One region of the Bacillus pretiosus genome, then DNA from elsewhere that is predicted to be linked to it. Evidence: riboswitches for the same ligand, from Rfam matches in the RefSeq annotation. Region 1 holds a riboswitch; the other holds the start of a gene.
What was found. A riboswitch is a leader RNA that binds a small molecule or an ion and turns the genes downstream of it on or off. The one in region 1 is predicted to bind thiamine pyrophosphate.
Positions count from the first base shown of each region.

Region 2: it holds a riboswitch for thiamine pyrophosphate, as region 1 does, so the genes downstream of both, thiM (hydroxyethylthiazole kinase) here and thiC (phosphomethylpyrimidine synthase ThiC) in region 1, are expected to answer to the same signal.

Region 1 is NZ_CM129593.1:4,973,781-4,982,326, reverse strand. It holds gene ACU8YW_RS25875 (magnetosome magnetite crystal formation protein family) at 1-247, opposite strand, end outside; gene lldP (L-lactate permease) at 532-2,187, shown strand; TPP riboswitch at 2,259-2,374, shown strand; gene thiC (phosphomethylpyrimidine synthase ThiC) at 2,487-4,247, shown strand; gene ACU8YW_RS25860 (arsenic transporter) at 4,349-5,707, opposite strand; gene ACU8YW_RS25855 (cytochrome d ubiquinol oxidase subunit II) at 6,079-7,104, opposite strand; gene cydA (cytochrome ubiquinol oxidase subunit I) at 7,097-8,452, opposite strand.
Region 2 is NZ_CM129593.1:432,330-440,875, reverse strand. It holds gene ACU8YW_RS02280 (anaerobic C4-dicarboxylate transporter family protein) at 1-1,013, shown strand, start outside; gene thiE (thiamine phosphate synthase) at 1,129-1,788, opposite strand; gene thiM (hydroxyethylthiazole kinase) at 1,805-2,620, opposite strand; TPP riboswitch at 2,684-2,793, opposite strand; partial or broken gene topB (DNA topoisomerase III) at 3,218-3,790, shown strand; gene ACU8YW_RS02260 (hypothetical protein) at 3,973-4,311, opposite strand; gene ACU8YW_RS02255 (DUF6609 family protein) at 5,057-5,569, shown strand; gene ACU8YW_RS02250 (ABC transporter permease) at 6,262-7,005, opposite strand; gene ACU8YW_RS02245 (ABC transporter ATP-binding protein) at 7,020-7,907, opposite strand; gene ACU8YW_RS02240 (ThiF family adenylyltransferase) at 7,921-8,546, opposite strand, start outside.

The DNA.
Region 1 (8,546 bases):
TACATAAGACAATCATTGCTCCAATGCCAAGTGTTACGTCTGGTTGATTCGATCCGATACCCATAATTCCTAGAATAATAAATCCAATAAATGACGCGATGCTTGGAATGATGTGTGTCCATAGAGCGCGTTTTGCGTGCGGTTTCGTTTCAGAATCGCCCACAATCCACACAATGATAGGGAATAAGATAGGGGCAAATAATACACTAAAGTATGATAAAGCTGCTAATATTTTGTTTCCGTTCATATATATCACCTCATAAATAATATCCGTTTTTATACCTTTATTATGCAGGAAATGTAGCGAGCTTCCTATCGATGAACATTACAAGAACGTGACGTTTTTGTAAGATTCTCATGATAAATAATAAAATTTTCAAAAAAATCTTTTTTAATGAAAATTGTTGTGATAAAATTAATGAAAACGTTTTCTTTGACGTTTTTTTATTTTAGGTTTAAAGGTATGATGACCTGATAGTCTATTGATGAGGTTATTCTATTTAAAAGGGGATTCTTTAGGGGGAGAGAACAATGAACACATGGACACAAGTTTATGATCCGTTCGGAAACATTTGGATTTCGGCAGCAATCGCACTTATTCCGATTATCTTTTTTTTCTTAGCTTTAGCAGTTTTCCGCATGAAGGGGTATGTGGCAGGATTAATTACAGTCGTACTTACAATTTTAGTTGCGTTATTCGCTTATAAGATGCCGTTCACGATGGCGATGGCAGCGACGGGATATGGTTTTTTATACGGACTATGGCCAATTGCTTGGATTATCATTATGTCGGTATTTTTATATAAAATATCTGTGAAAACAGGTCAATTCGATGTGATTCGTGCATCTGTATTATCCATTACGAATGACCATCGTTTACTCGTTATTTTAATCGGTTTTTCATTTGGAGCATTTTTGGAAGGGGCAGCAGGATTTGGTGCACCAGTAGCGATTACCGCAGCGCTTCTTGCAGGTCTTGGGTTAAATCCTTTATATGCAGCGGGTCTGTGTTTAATCGCAAATACGGCACCAGTAGCGTTCGGAGCGATGGGAATTCCGATTACAGTTGCTGGACAAGTAACAGGTATTGATCCGCATAAAATTGGACAAATGGCTGGGCATCAATTACCGTTCTTATCATTATTTGTTCCGTTCTTTATCGTATTTTTAATGGATGGATTTAAAGGAGTAAGACAAACATGGCCGGCTCTATTTGTAGCAGGTAGCTCATTTGCAATTACGCAGTTCATTACAGCGACGTTCTTAGGGCCAGAACTTCCGGATATTACGTCAGCACTTGTAAGTTTAGTGAGTTTATCGCTATTCTTAAAAGTTTGGCAGCCGAAAGAAATCTATCAGTCTAAAGAAGCAAATAGTGAGGTAGCAGCAACGGCGATATCTATGCCGAAACTAACGGTAGGAAAAGTAGTAAAAGCATGGTCTCCATTCATTATTTTAACTGTGATGGTAGTCATTTGGAGCCAAAGTTTCTTTAAAGCGTTATTTGCTCCAGGCGGTGCTTTGGAAAGCCTTGTGTTTAAGTTTGAAGTTCCAGGCTTACACAATTTAGTAATGAAAGCAGAGCCAATTGTAAATAAACCGACGCCTTATGAAGCAATCTTGAAATTAGATATTTTATCAGCGACGGGAACAGCAATTTTAATTGCTTGTATCATTTCTATCTTTATTTTGAAAATGAGTGCAAAAGATGCAGTAGTAACATTTAAAGAAACGATAAATGAGCTTAAGATGCCAATTCTATCTATCGGATTCGTATTAGGATTCGCGTTTATCGCAAACTATTCTGGTCTATCTTCTACATTAGCATTAGCACTTGCAGGAACTGGCGGACTATTCCCGTTCTTCTCACCATTCCTAGGCTGGATCGGTGTATTTTTAACAGGATCCGATACGTCAGCGAATGCACTGTTCTCGAATTTACAAGCGATTACAGCGCAGCAAGTCGGTGTATCTGAAGTACTTCTCGTTGCAGCAAATACAACGGGCGGTGTAACAGGAAAAATGATTTCTCCGCAATCGATTGCAATTGCTTGTGCGGCAGTTGGACTTGCTGGAAAAGAATCAGATTTATTCCGCTTTACAGTGAAGCATAGTTTATTCTTCGTAATTATTGTTGGTATTATGACGTATGTACAGGCATATTATTTAACGTGGATGATTCCATAAACAACAAAAGAAATAAACTTTGCATTTTTCAGATTATCGTGTATGATGGGAAAGTATTGAAAATTAAATCAGTGATAAACTAGGGGTGCCTAACGTATGCGTAGGCTGAGAGAGAAGCGTGTGAACTTCTTAACCCTTTGGACCTGATCTGGCTCGTACCAGCGTAGGGAAGTTAACGGCTTTACATAATGATGTCTTTATGAGCCAGGTCCTTATTTTTTTATGGACCTGGCTCTTTTTATTTTGGCATACGCTGGCCATATCTTGTCCTTGTCACGTACAGGGGGGCAACAAAGGTTATGAAACAGTCTGTTTCAGCTGAGCAAATTGAATTGAAATCGAGTTTACCAGGAAGTAAGAAAGTGTATGTGGATGGACCACGCGCGGGTATGAAAGTGCCGATGCGCGAGATTGAACAAAGCGAAACGAACGGTATTCCGAATCCGCCAATTCGTGTATATGATACGAGCGGTCCTTATACAGATCCTGCGTATAAAGTGGAACTGGAAAAGGGATTGCAGGCGCCGCGCCACTCTTGGATCCTGGAGCGCGGAGATGTAGAAGCATACGAAGGGCGCGAAGTAAAACCAGAGGATGACGGTGTGAAAGTGGCTTTGAAACATACGCCTGTTTTCCCGCAAATGGATCGTCAGCCGCTTAGAGCAAAGCAAGGTGGAAATGTTACGCAAATGCATTATGCACGTAAGGGTATCATTACGTCTGAGATGGAATATGTTGCGATTCGTGAAGGAGTAGAGCCTGAGTTTGTTCGTAAGGAAATCGCGGAAGGTCGTGCCATTTTACCAGCGAATATTAACCATCCGGAAGCAGAACCGATGATTATCGGCCGTAACTTTCACGTGAAGGTCAATGCAAATATCGGAAACTCTGCTGTATCTTCTTCAATTGCAGAAGAAGTAGAGAAGATGACGTGGGCAACGCGTTGGGGTGCGGATACGATTATGGATTTATCTACAGGTAAAAATATTCATACGACGCGTGAGTGGATTATTCGTAACGCGCCTGTACCAGTTGGAACTGTACCGATTTATCAAGCGCTGGAAAAAGTAAATGGAATTGCAGAAGATTTAACGTGGGAAGTGTATCGTGATACGTTAATTGAGCAGGCGGAGCAAGGTGTGGATTACTTTACGATTCACGCGGGCGTATTACTTCGTTACATTCCGATTACTGCAAAGCGTACGACAGGTATCGTTTCGCGTGGTGGTTCAATTATGGCACAGTGGTGTTTATTCCATCATAAAGAAAACTTCTTATACACTCATTTTGAAGAGATATGTGAAATTATGAAGCAGTACGACGTTTCGTTCTCTCTTGGAGATGGATTACGTCCAGGTTCGATTGCAGATGCAAATGACGAAGCACAGTTTTCTGAGCTTGAAACACTTGGTGAATTAACGAAGATTGCTTGGAAACATGATGTGCAAGTGATGATTGAAGGACCTGGGCATGTACCGATGCATTTAATTAAAGAGAATATGGAGAAAGAGCTTGATATTTGTCAGGGCGCACCGTTCTATACACTTGGGCCGTTAACGACAGATATTGCACCAGGTTATGACCATATTACATCGGCAATTGGAGCGGCGATGATTGGCTGGTTTGGCACGGCGATGCTTTGTTATGTAACACCGAAAGAACATTTAGGTTTACCGAATAAAGATGATGTTCGCACGGGGGTTATTACGTACAAAATTGCTGCACATGCAGCTGATCTTGCGAAAGGGCACAAAACGGCTCATCAGCGTGATGATGCACTTTCAAAAGCTCGCTTTGAATTCCGTTGGCGCGATCAATTTAATTTATCTTTAGACCCTGAACGTGCGATGGAATATCACGATGAAACATTGCCAGCAGAAGGCGCGAAAACGGCTCATTTCTGTTCAATGTGTGGACCGAAGTTTTGTAGTATGAGAATTTCACATGATATTCGTGAATATGCGAAAGACAATGATTTAGAAACGACAGAAGCAATTGAAAAAGGGATGAAAGAGAAAGCGAAAGAATTTAAAGACACTGGTAGTCATTTATACCAATAACACGTTACACCTCTTTACTTGATTGATCACACTGTAGTACCTAACTTAAATATAGAAGAAGCCCCCTTTGCTAAGACGGTAGCAAAGGGGGCTTCTATTTTCTATAAGGCGAAGAATAATTGTACCCAGTAGTATAAGAGGAATAATGTGACGGCTGTTGTGAGTGGGATTACGATGAGAGATACGCTTAAATAATCTTTCCATTTCACTTTAATTTTATTTTGTCTTAGGATATACATCCAAATGAGGGAAGCTAGCGTACCGATTGGTAATAATAGTGAACCGATGTCACTACCAATGATATTTGCGAGATAGATAGTTTTTAATGTGACTGGATCTAGGCCCATTTCTGTTAATGTAATGGTACCAATCATAAGTGCAGGGTGATTATTAAAGACGTTAGAGAGGATAGATACAAGTCCGCCCATTGTAAAGCTAGCATAGAGTAGATGTTGACTTACAACTGGTTCAAGCCAATTTACAAGCGCCGTTGTTAATCCTGCGTTGTGAAGCCCGTAAATAATTACATACATAGAGAAAGCGAAAATTAAAATGTGCCACGGTGTCTTTTTCAAAATATCGACTGGGTTTGTTCGTAAGTAGTACCATCTCCAGATGAGAAGAACGAGTGAACCGAGTACAGCAACAATTTCGATTGGAATCGATAAGAAGGATGCAACGAATAGAAGACAGCGCATAAGAAAGACGAAACCTAATACTTTTAACATGAATTTTGTACGTTTTTGTTTCGTATTAACAGATTTTGTTCCTTTAAGTGGATGGAAGTTTTTTGTGAAGAAAATCTCTTCAATGTCATAAGAAGAAACAGGTAATTTTTTAGGAAGCTTTTTCTTTAACACTGTATACATGAGCCATGACATAAATAATAAACCTAGTGTTGCAGGTACAAACATCATAGCAGTATGCATGTAAAGAGTCATATTAACGATATTTAATGCGATTAAGTTTACGATATTACTTACACCAATTGGTGCACTAGATGCAGTAGCGATTAAAGCACCACTTAATAAATAAGGAATTTGTTGATGTGGTTTTAATTGAAGGTTTTTTAGAAGAAGAATTAAAATTGGAGTTGTAATTAAAATACTACCGTCGTTATTAAATAAAAGAGTCATAAGAAAACATAATAATTGAATATACCAGTATAGACGGCGACCAGATCCTTTTGCTAAATTTGCAAGTTTCGCTGCGGACCAGTGGAAGAAGCCGAAGCTTTCTAATATAACCGCCATAACGATGGTCGCTAATATTGTTATAGAGGCACCGCCAATTTTACTAATAATATCTATGACGTCTGGTCTTGATACAAGTCCAGTAATCAAGATAATGCCAGCGCCAATTGCTGCCGGCCAAGCCTCATTTAAGCCACGGGGTCGCCAAAAGATAACAATCATCGTTAAGAAGAATACAATAATAGTAATCCATATTTCAATGCTCATATTTTGCCTACCTTTCTATTTTCCCTTGAACAAATGTAGCTTGTCTCAAGTTTGTATTGATAGTATATTCAACAAAAAATAGGAAGAACTAGGCATATAATGGAATAAAGTGAATATGTGTTTTTCAAGCGAAAGGACAAGTGTCACGAATAGTGAAATAACTATTATGAGAGGAGTCTATAAATTAGAGGGGCAGTAAGATAGTAAATGAAATTTACATGGGCGATTATGGAGATATATTGGCGCAACTTAAAATATATCAGCGATTATTGAAATATATCAGCGATTTTTAAAATATATCGACTTATCGACAAAACATGACAAAAGGAGCCCATCCCAAATGCCTTTTGGAACAGACTCCCCCGAATATATTATTTTTCCTTCAAAAAAGTTCGATCCTTCAAGAATAAATTCCAGAAGAAAATAAATCCTGGTAGTAAAATTGCGATTCCAATTGCGTATAGGATAAGCAATGCATAGAATGTTTCTGTCGTTGTAAAACTTGTAAATACAGTTACATCAGGATAAATGATATAAGGTAAATGCGCGACACCGTAAGCGTAACTTGCAAATGCATATTGAGCGACGACCGCTAAAACGGCGATGCGAGGGTATCCTAGTGTGCCGTACTTCTTGTTTGTCCACCAAAGAGAAGAGTATCCGATAACGAATAAAACGATAGAAACTGTAAACCATGGGAATTGCTTTATTAGTCCTTGCATAAGCCAGTGTGTTTCCGGATCCATTACAACGAGGGCGATAATCGCCGTAACGAGTGTTGCAGGACCAAGGATGATGGCGTTTCTTCTATAAATTCTATACGAATCTTCTGAACCTTGCTCTCTCGCAAAATCAGCAAGAAAGAGAGAGGAGAGAAATAGTTCCGAAGTTAGCCCAAAGAGCATATAGCAGTAGATAACCGGGCTAGAAAGAAGTTTTCCATACAGGAGTACTTCTTTTCCTTCAGAGATTGTAATATAAGCCCCCTCTGTAACGGGTAAAACAGTAATTAATAAGGCTGGAATTAAGAGCCCAGTAATACCTGAAATCACCCGAAGGAGGAATTGATACTTTGGCAGAGAGTAAGCAAATACCATGAATGTACTGCGAATTGCAATGAGTATTAAAATTAACATAACTGGCACGAACATCACTGTCGCAAGGGTGAAAGCAGCTTTCGGAAAGAAACCGAGAAAAGCGACAACGACAAAAACGAGAAATGTATTTGTTACTTCCCAAGTTGGTGATAAGTATCGATTGGCAAGTTTGGCAGCGAGCGTTGGATGTTTTGCGTATACCATGCCCCAAAAACCTGCTCCAAAATCGATGGACCCTAATATACTGTATACGAAAATAAGAGCCCATAAGATGATGATTGCAATGCTTTCCTCATGCACGAGAATCGCCTCCTTCGTGATGTAAATCATTTGTAAGCGGATGTTTCTTAAAGAATGTCCGTAGTACAAAAACTGTTAAAATGCCGAGTCCAATATATAAAATGATGAATAGAATAAATAAAGGACCGACAAAATCAGCGCGTGTAGAAGCGTCGACTGTCCGTTGCATACCATAAATGGTCCACGGTTGACGACCACTACAGCTGAAAATCCACCCGAATTCAATACCGAGCATCATAATTGGTCCACATGCTGCAGCTCCCCAAAGAAGCCACTTCGGTAATTCTGCACCTTTTTTTCGGTAAACAAAGTACCAATATAAGAGGGCGATTGCTGCAACTGCAAAAGTAAAGGCAGCGGTGCCGACCATTAAGTTGAATAGTGTATGTGTGTAAAATGGTGGCCATGTTTCTTGTGGGAATTCCTTTAGTCCTTTTACGACGGTGCTAGGGTCGAGTCCCACTAGTAGGCTAAGCATGTTCGGAATTTCTAGTGCATAGTTTAGTTCAAGTGTGTTAGGGTCTACAACTCCGCCAATTGATAACGGTGCATGTGATGTCGTTTCAAATAAAGCTTCGGCAGATGCAAGTTTTTCAGGAGAATGCTTATGTAAGGCAATCGCTGATTCGTGTCCCGAAAGCCACATCGTAGCACCTGTAATAAATGTCACGACGAGTCCTAACAGTAGTCCCTTTTTATGATAAGCAATTTCACGTTTACTTAAGTTCTTCTTTAATAATTTAAATCCAGCGATAGAGGCAATGACGGCAGCTCCAGTTGTATAGGCTGTAATCACAACGTGGAATGCGCTTGTACCAAAACTCGGATTAAAGAAAGCTTTCCATGGATCAACGTTAAAAACTGATCCATCTGGCCCCATTGAAAAGCCTGCGGGTGTATTCATCCATGTATTTGCCGATGTAATAAGCACGGCAGATGCCGTGGCACCAATCATGACGAAGAATAGCGAGATTAATCTCATGAATGGAGGTAGTTTGTCAGCTGCATATACATAAATAGACATGAACAACGCCTCTAAAAAGAAGGCGAAAATCTCAATTTGAAAGGGAACAGAAATAACCTGCCCAACAATTTTGGCAAAACCAGGCCAAAGAAGTGAGATTTGCACACCGACAATTGTTCCAGTTGGAATTGCTACACCGAGAAGGATGGCAAAAGCCTTCGTCCATCTTTTCGCCATAATGGCGTAATCGGAATCTTTCTTCCAGTGATAGAGTATTTCACTTATAAAAATCATTAATGAAAGTCCGACACCAAGTGTTGCAAAGATAATGTGGAATGCTAATGAAGAACCAAAAAATGCTCTTGCTAATGTTACCGTATCCATATGTAAACTCCTCTTCTTTTTGCCATTATTTTCTGATTGAATTGGAAGATTTATTCAGAAAAACTACCAAAAATATATATGTATTTAAAAAGTG
Region 2 (8,546 bases), 720 kb from region 1:
TGTGCGCAGGAACTGGTCACGTTGCTTATTCTGTACTTCCTGTTATCGCAGAAGTCTCTCGCGAATCTGGGATTAGACCGGAACGACCAATGTCAATTGCCGTAATCGCTTCCCAACAAGCAATTACAGCTAGCCCTATATCAGCTGCAACAGTTGCACTTTTAGCAATGCTAGCTGACTATAAAATCACCTTATTAGATATTTTAAAAGTAAGTATTCCTTCTACCTTCATCGCTTGTATGGTAGCTGCATTTGTTGCTAGCAAAATGGGGAAAGAATTAAATGAAGACCCTGAATACTTGAAACGTTTAAAAGAAGGAATGATTCCTAAAATTGAAGAGAAGAAAGAATTTGTTGGTTTAAAAGGCGCTAAACTATCCGTTATCCTTTTCTTAGTAGGAACTTTCCTTGTCGTACTTCTCGGTTCATTTGAAGCACTTCGTCCAGGATGGATGGTTGCCGGGAAGTTAATTCGTCTTTCCATGCCAAACACAATTGAAATGGTTATGTTAACTATCGCAGCTCTTATTATTATTTTCTGCAAACCAAATGTAGAAAGCATCGTGTCTGGTAACGTCTTTAAAGCGGGGGCAACAGCTGTTGTTGCTATTTTCGGTATCGCTTGGATGGGAGATACTTTCTTTAACGGAAACTTAAATATGATTCAAGGATCAATTCAGCACCTAGTAACAAGTGCACCATGGCTATTTGCCATCGCATTATTCATTCTATCTATTTTACTATATAGCCAAGCAGCAACAGTACGTGCTTTAATGCCTCTTGGATTATCACTCGGTATTCCACCAGCACTACTAATCGCAATGTTCCCTGCAGTAAATGGATATTTCTTCATTCCAAACTATGGAACAATCGTTGCTGCCATTAACTTCGATCGCACTGGTACAACAGGTATTGGTAAATATGTTTTAAATCATAGCTTTATGATTCCAGGCCTAATCGCAACATTCACCTCTATCGGAATTGGAATGCTCCTAATATCAATTATGTTTTAAAGAAAAAGCACAAACCGACAATTTTAAAGGGTTTGTGCTTTTTTAATCAAACGTTTGTTTAAATATTTTTAACTGTCCATTATGTTCTTTTCTATTTTTGTGAAGTTCCCTTTCCCTACAAGCTCCTATTTACTTCCACTACTAGCTTCTTCGTACTTTCATACGGAGATTCCGCTAAACTAATCGCGGAAATAACAGAAACACCGTCCGCACCAGCTTCTATAACTGACGCTGTATTTTCAATTGTAATGCCACCAATCCCAACGATCGGTATTGTAATTTCTTGTTCTCTAAAATGAGCTAAACCTTTCGTTCCTTGTACAGCTTTCGTATCTTTTTTCGTACTCGTTGGGAAAATAGGCCCAACACCTAAATAATCAGCTCCGTTTTCAATTGCCCAGCGTGCTTCTTCAATTGTATGGGTAGATACACCAACAATTTTATCACCCATTTTTTCACGAACAGAAGTAATTCCTTCATCATCTTGGCCAACATGCACGCCATCTGCATCTAACTCCATAGCTAGTTCCACATCATCATTTACGATGAATGGTACACCGTACTCTTTACAGACTGCTTGTAGTTCTTTCGCGAAACAAATACGTTTCTCTCCCGTTAAAGCCCCTTCCCCCTTTTCACGAAATTGAAAAATTGTTATACCGCCTTCAAGTGCATCTCTCAATACTTGTAGTGGCTCCTTCGCACAATTGTTACTTCCCATAATAAAATATACTGATAATAATCTAGACATTTCAGCCTTTGTAATACAGGGCATCTAGTTCCCCTCCTTACTATATAAGCTCAATCTTCCCATACTTCTCAATATCACCCGAAGTGGTATTCGCTAACTGATTTAAAAATTCAATTTGGAAACTACCAGGTCCCTTTTCCACTGTCTTAGCAGCTGCCAGTTCCGCAGCTACACCATAAAACGTTAATGCCGCTACTGCTGCCTTTACATAATCCTTTTCTACTGCTACAAATGCTCCTATTACAGAAGTTAGTAAACAACCAGTTCCCGTAACTTTCGTTAAAATAGGGTGACCATTTCGAATAAGGATCGTTCGTTCTCCATCTGTAACAACATCTTCTTTTCCAGTAATCACCGCTACTGTATTTAATTCATCCGCTGCCTGCCTTGCAATACTTACGACATTGCCATTTCCAACACCGGCGTCTACCCCTTTAATTTCCCATCTCTCATTAATAACGTTCGCTATTTCAGCTGCATTTCCGCGGATAATCGCTAAATCAATTTCAGCCGGAATATGTCTCGCAACTTCTGTTCGATACGATGTTGCTCCTGCACCAACTGGATCAAATAGTACTGGTACATTATTCACATTTGCTGATTTACCAGCAAGTAACATCGCTTCTACCTCTTCAGGACGAAGTGTACCCATATTTAAAACAAGGGCTCCCGCAATGCTAGCCATTTCTGCTACTTCTTCTTTTGCATACGCCATTACAGGTGATGCTCCTAATGCTAACAAACCGTTTGCTGTAAAATTTGTTACAACAACATTTGTAATATTATGCACGAGTGGATTAGACTCTCTCACCAAATCCACTACTTTACTAATTTCTTTCATATTCATCCTTTTCATCTCCTAACTATAGTGATGGGAGATACACAAAAAGGCACTTTGCGCGTACGCAAAGTGCCTGAACATGTGCTTTTACACTCTCCCTACGCTGGCATTATCCAACAGGTTCAAATGGTCAATGACGGATTAGTCATACTCTCAGTTTGCATCCACAAACTCCCATGTGTTTATTATTCATCTACTTCAAAGTCTACTCTTATTCTAGTAAAATAACAAGTTCTTTACTTTTCTATTTCATATAGAAGCAACTGATAAAACAATACGCATAATAAAGTGAAACTTTAATCAGTGGGGGCTTTGTTCATCCCCCACTGATTATTAGTTGAACCAATCGGGCTTTTATGGGCAGTTGATCCCCTACCTAACTTCTTGGCTTCCGCTGAATTTTGAGGCAGGGGTCTTACTGCCCGTTAATGCGGGATAAATAAGTATCTATTTCTCATAGTCTCATCATGGCGCATATTATGTTCTGTCGCCATCATTCACCCTCAAACAGATGTTATCCCACTAAAAAACGTTCAAATCTGGAGCGAAACTGAATCTCAAGAAGATGTATGCTATAGTTAACGTATGGAAATTTGAAAGGATGTTTTAAATATGGTAAAAAGCGTTGTAATCGCTGAAAAGCCTTCCGTTGCACGTGATATTGCGCGTGTACTTAAGTGTGATAAAAAAGGAAATGGCTACCTTGAAGGTAGTAAATATATTGTAACTTGGGCTTTAGGTCATCTCGTTACATTAGCTGATCCAGAAAGCTATGATGTGAAATATAAACAGTGGAATTTAGAAGATTTACCGATGCTACCTGAGCGCTTGAAATTAACGGTTATTAAACAAACAGGGAAACAATTTAATGCTGTGAAGAGTCAGCTACTTAGAAAAGATGTAAATGAAATTATTGTAGCGACAGATGCTGGACGCGAAGGCGAATTAGTCGCACGTTGGATTATCGATAAAGTTAAAATACAAAAACCTATTAAGCGTTTATGGATTTCATCTGTTACTGATAAAGCAATTAAAGATGGCTTCGCAAATTTAAAACCAGGTAAAGCATATGACAATTTATACGCTTCGGCTGTCGCACGTTCAGAAGCTGACTGGTACATCGGTCTTAACGCGACTCGCGCTTTAACGACTCGCTTTAATGCCCAGCTGAATTGCGGCCGTGTTGCGATGTATCCCGTCAATAGTTAGGGTGAAATTAATATTTCTAGTATTTATATGACTTGTATGATTTTCTCCCAAATTTATATGGTTATAATGATAATTTTAAGTAGTAAAAACCTCGATTTAATTGTAAAACACCTTTTAAAAAATGGTTATAACAGACTTCTTGTATCTGCCCTTTTAAATTAGACATATAAAAAGATTTTTTCAGTTTGTATTCGATAATTACGTTCTGAGATTTTCTTACACTCCTCCGGAAAATTATTATAAAGAAATTTCGTACTACATTTTAAGTCTTTAGCAATATCAATTATTGCCTTCACACCAAATTGTTCCTTTTCTGTTTCACTCAGATAAATACTAACTTCTTTATTTAGCCATCCCCATACTGTTGTTTTAGGTACACCTATGTAATTAGCAAACTGCTTTATATTTCCATTAAAGCCGCTTTGAAGAATAAAGGACAAATTTTCATATAATGCATGAATACTAAAGCTGTTTTCTTTGCTATTTTCTTTAAACAAAGATTATTATATTTTGAGAAATATAATAATCTTTGTGGTCTGTAAATTGAAGAATATTAAGTGGTTTAAAAAGATACAATTGACAATAAGGACATATACCAATTCTATTCTTTCTATGCAAGAATGGAATTAACTTATTACAAGTAGGGCATTTTTCTTCTAAGTAAATTTTATGATTTATACATACATTATAAGTCGTAAGACACCAGATTAATGGGTAATACAAAAATCCTTTCTCCATTAATTCCTTCAAACATTCCTCCATCGAAATGAAGTTCATTAAAAATACATACAATTCCAAAAAAAATTTAGCATATACTGTTTAAAAGCATAATACCCTCAACAAAAAAAGAAAAAGCACTCGTCAAAGCGCTTTTCTTTAATTTAACTTCTTGTCCTTAAGAAATATTCTATGCGTTATTCTTTAAATTACATTTCCAATTGATAATTTACTAATTTTCCATCATGACATTGTATGCTTTCAATTAATCCATAGTCCCCATCTTTACAACCATCGAAATTAGACAATAATTTTTTTCCAGTTCAAAGTAAAAATTAAATTCCGATTCTACTCGTTTCTTCATTGTATATTTAGCCACCACATCTTTCTTTATCATATATCTTTAATATTACATAACAAACTTTTTCATTTTGATAACATGGCGCTACCTTCTAAATAAATGTATAATTTCTATATTAAAATGCCATTAAAGAAGATACACCATTCGAAATGGGGGAATACAACATGAAAACAAAAATCTACAAATATCCTAGACAAAAGATTAATGGAATTTGGCTAATAATTGCTGGCACAGCAATGTTTTTACTTTTAATAAAATACAACGGTTATCCAAATGTTTGGCCTTTTAGTATCGTATATGCATTAGGTGTAATTTGGCAATTAAACCCTAAAACTAGATATAAATTAGCAGTTGGTCCTGGCACAAAAGAACAAAAAAGGTGGTCTAATTTTTCAATCACCCTATTAGCTATTTTAGTTTTTCTGGTTTGTCATTTTTTTTTCAATGACTATAGAATTGGCTGGCTATTAATCCTTTTAACTGTAGGTATTCATTTTTTACTCTTTATTCCGGTACATGGGAAATTGATGTTTTTTTTATCAATTAGTCTAATAATTAATGCATTAATAGGACTAATCATTAATAACATCAGCCTAGACATATTTTTTGTAATAGATGGTCTAATAAAAATTTTATTTGGTGGTATTTTTATTAAGGTAAGTCCTATTAACTTTTAAAAAATAGGCTATTTTTTAAAAGTTAATGAAATAAGAATATAAATAAGGTGATCCTTGTTTTTAGGAGTAGCCTATGCGTATCAAGCTAAGAAAAGCAAATACCCCAAAATGAGAACATTTTCATTTTGGGGCATTTGCTTTTCTTAGCTTAATGATGATGTGCTGTTCCCTCAATATTGTAAAAGCATTAAAATTGTAACATTATAATATAAAACATAATAACTTCGAGATAAAAGAGCAACTTATGAATTTTCTGTTTTATATACTTTTAAGATAAACACACATATATAGGAATACTCTTAATTATGTGGATGTTTATAAATCATTTAAATAATTTTATATTACGTTAAGTAATGAAGATCAATAAGAATTCATTATTATATATTATGGATAATATTACTAAAGTTATTAGTGTATCAAATAAAGATTAAAAAAACTTAGAATATAATCTAATGTAGTACTAAAAAAATTAAATGCCCTGAAACAGAGTTGATTGAATTAATACTGAACCAACTCGCACTGAGAAACAACTCTGAATACATATAACATACTGATCGGTTCTCATCATCCTTTTACTGTCACAATTGAGATTTATATTATTATAGGGTAAAACCGATTGTACATTTAAACAATCGGTTTTCAATAAAAAGCACTTGGGTTTCTAAAATAAATTTTTAATATTTTTTCACAAATTAACGAGATAATTGTTTTTTATTAATTGCAAAGACTGAAAGAAAAATAAAGACTACTGCATATGCTAAAATAATAATATAATCCAGTACTTCAATACCATGGTGAGCAACCACATCCGTTGGCACCTTTACAATATAATATACAGGTAAAACTTTAGATATTATTTGCATAAAATCTGGTAATAAACCTGGAGGTTGTGCCACACCTCCTAAGAATATAAGTAACATAAAAATCCCAGTTCCAATAACTTGTGCAGAATCACTTGGAACTAACACCCCTATGATAATTCCCCCTAAAATTGATACTATTGAGGTTACCCATAACCAAAGGCATATAATTAGCCATTCTGTGATTGAAAGATTTATACCTTGGTAAAGAAATGCTACCATAAATACAATGCATATAATAAGAAAATTTAAAAATAACTGTGCAATCATATTAGCAATTACATATGTAAATGGAGGTAACGGCGATACTTTTATCAATTTTATCCATCCCTGCGAAAAATCAAGAGATATCCTATTACTTAGTGTGTTTAATCCACTTCCCATTACCCCTATAGTAGCACAGCCAATCATTAATTTTAAATTCCAAGAAACCCCTTCAATTATTGTATCTCCCCCCACTTGGCTAATCAGAATGAAATAAAACATCACAGGGAAGATTACTGTGAAAATTATAAATCGGCGATTTCGTATTGTTCGAATTAATTCACTTTTACATTGAGCAATCAGAGTATTCATTTTGTCCCCTCTTTCTAGCTAGTTACCTTTCTATAATAGTCTTCTAAAGAACTATTTTGCACCTCTAATGCTGATATATCATAATTTTTACTCATTAATACTTTTAAAGTACTTTCAATATTACTGCTTTCAATTTTCACGTTTTTCTCTTTTATTTCCACTGAATTAACGCAAGATAATTGTTTTAGTTCCTTTTCATCTATACACTGATTCATTTTAAAACTAATATAACTACTACATACTTGTGCCTTTAGTTCTTTAGGAGAACCATCTGCAATAATTGCTCCCTTATCTAAAAATATTATGCGATCTGAAACAGAATCCGCCTCTTCTAAATAATGTGTCGTAAGAATAACTGTTTTGTTATTTTCCTTAATTAGCTTCTTTAAAGAATCCCAAAATAGTTGACGTGATGTAATATCCATTCCAACTGTTGGCTCATCCAGGAATAATAAATCTGGATTCCCGCACATTGCTAAGGCAAAATTCAATCTCCTTTTCTGTCCTCCAGACAACTTAGTAGAAATTACATCTTGCTCCTCTTTTAGTCCTGATATTTCTAAAAGTAGATCCATAGGTAAAGAATTTTTATAATAACTTCTAAATAAATTAATAGTTTCTTTTACTGTTAATAAATTTATCACACTAACTTCTTGAAGCATTACTCCAATTCTTTGCTTAACTGAATTATTAGTAGGATTATTCCCGAATAGCTCTACATTCCCAGATGTTTGTCTAATCAACCCTAGCATAATACCAATAATTGTGGACTTTCCAGCACCATTTGAACCTAATATAGTTACAATAGAACCTTTTTGAATATTTAAATCAATATTATTAAGAACCTTTTTATTTTCAAAACTCTTAGTCACGTTTTCCAACTTAATAATTGTTGTATCCACTTGAACTCTCCTCTTATTCTATTTTACTACACTTACAATTAGGATTTTTAATAGTAGATAGAATTTTAGCATCAAAGTTTCTAGTATCTATTTTTAGCTGTTTTCCCAAGGTTAAACTATTTTCAGGTTCAATCATCCTCGGCATTTCTCCAATAATATTAGGCAAATCAGCTAAAAAGAATCCTGATACAATTAAAGCATGATCCGGATTGAATTGTATATTAGGATACCCATTTTTCAACTCTTCTACTGATTTATATAGTTTAGGAGATAGACTGTCTAACTTATTTACATATATATCCTCTAAGCATTGTAAACAACCCGTTTGTTCCGGTATAAAAGTAGGCCCAATATACAAGTCCCATCGATCAACAAATAGCAATGTCCATCTAAATTTATACTTAATAGCCAAAGAATTTATTAAAGAATAGAGTAAAGGATCATACTCATCAACAGCAACTGTTACAAAATTACAATCTTTAAGTTCTGCTTCTAGTTTCTCACTTTGGAATTTTTGAACATCAATAAATTGCGTATTACATAGATCCTTTTTACTTTTATAAAATTGTTCATAAGCATAGACTTTATTCTGACCTATTCTCTGGTTAATATATTCATGACAATTTTCTATATGTAGAT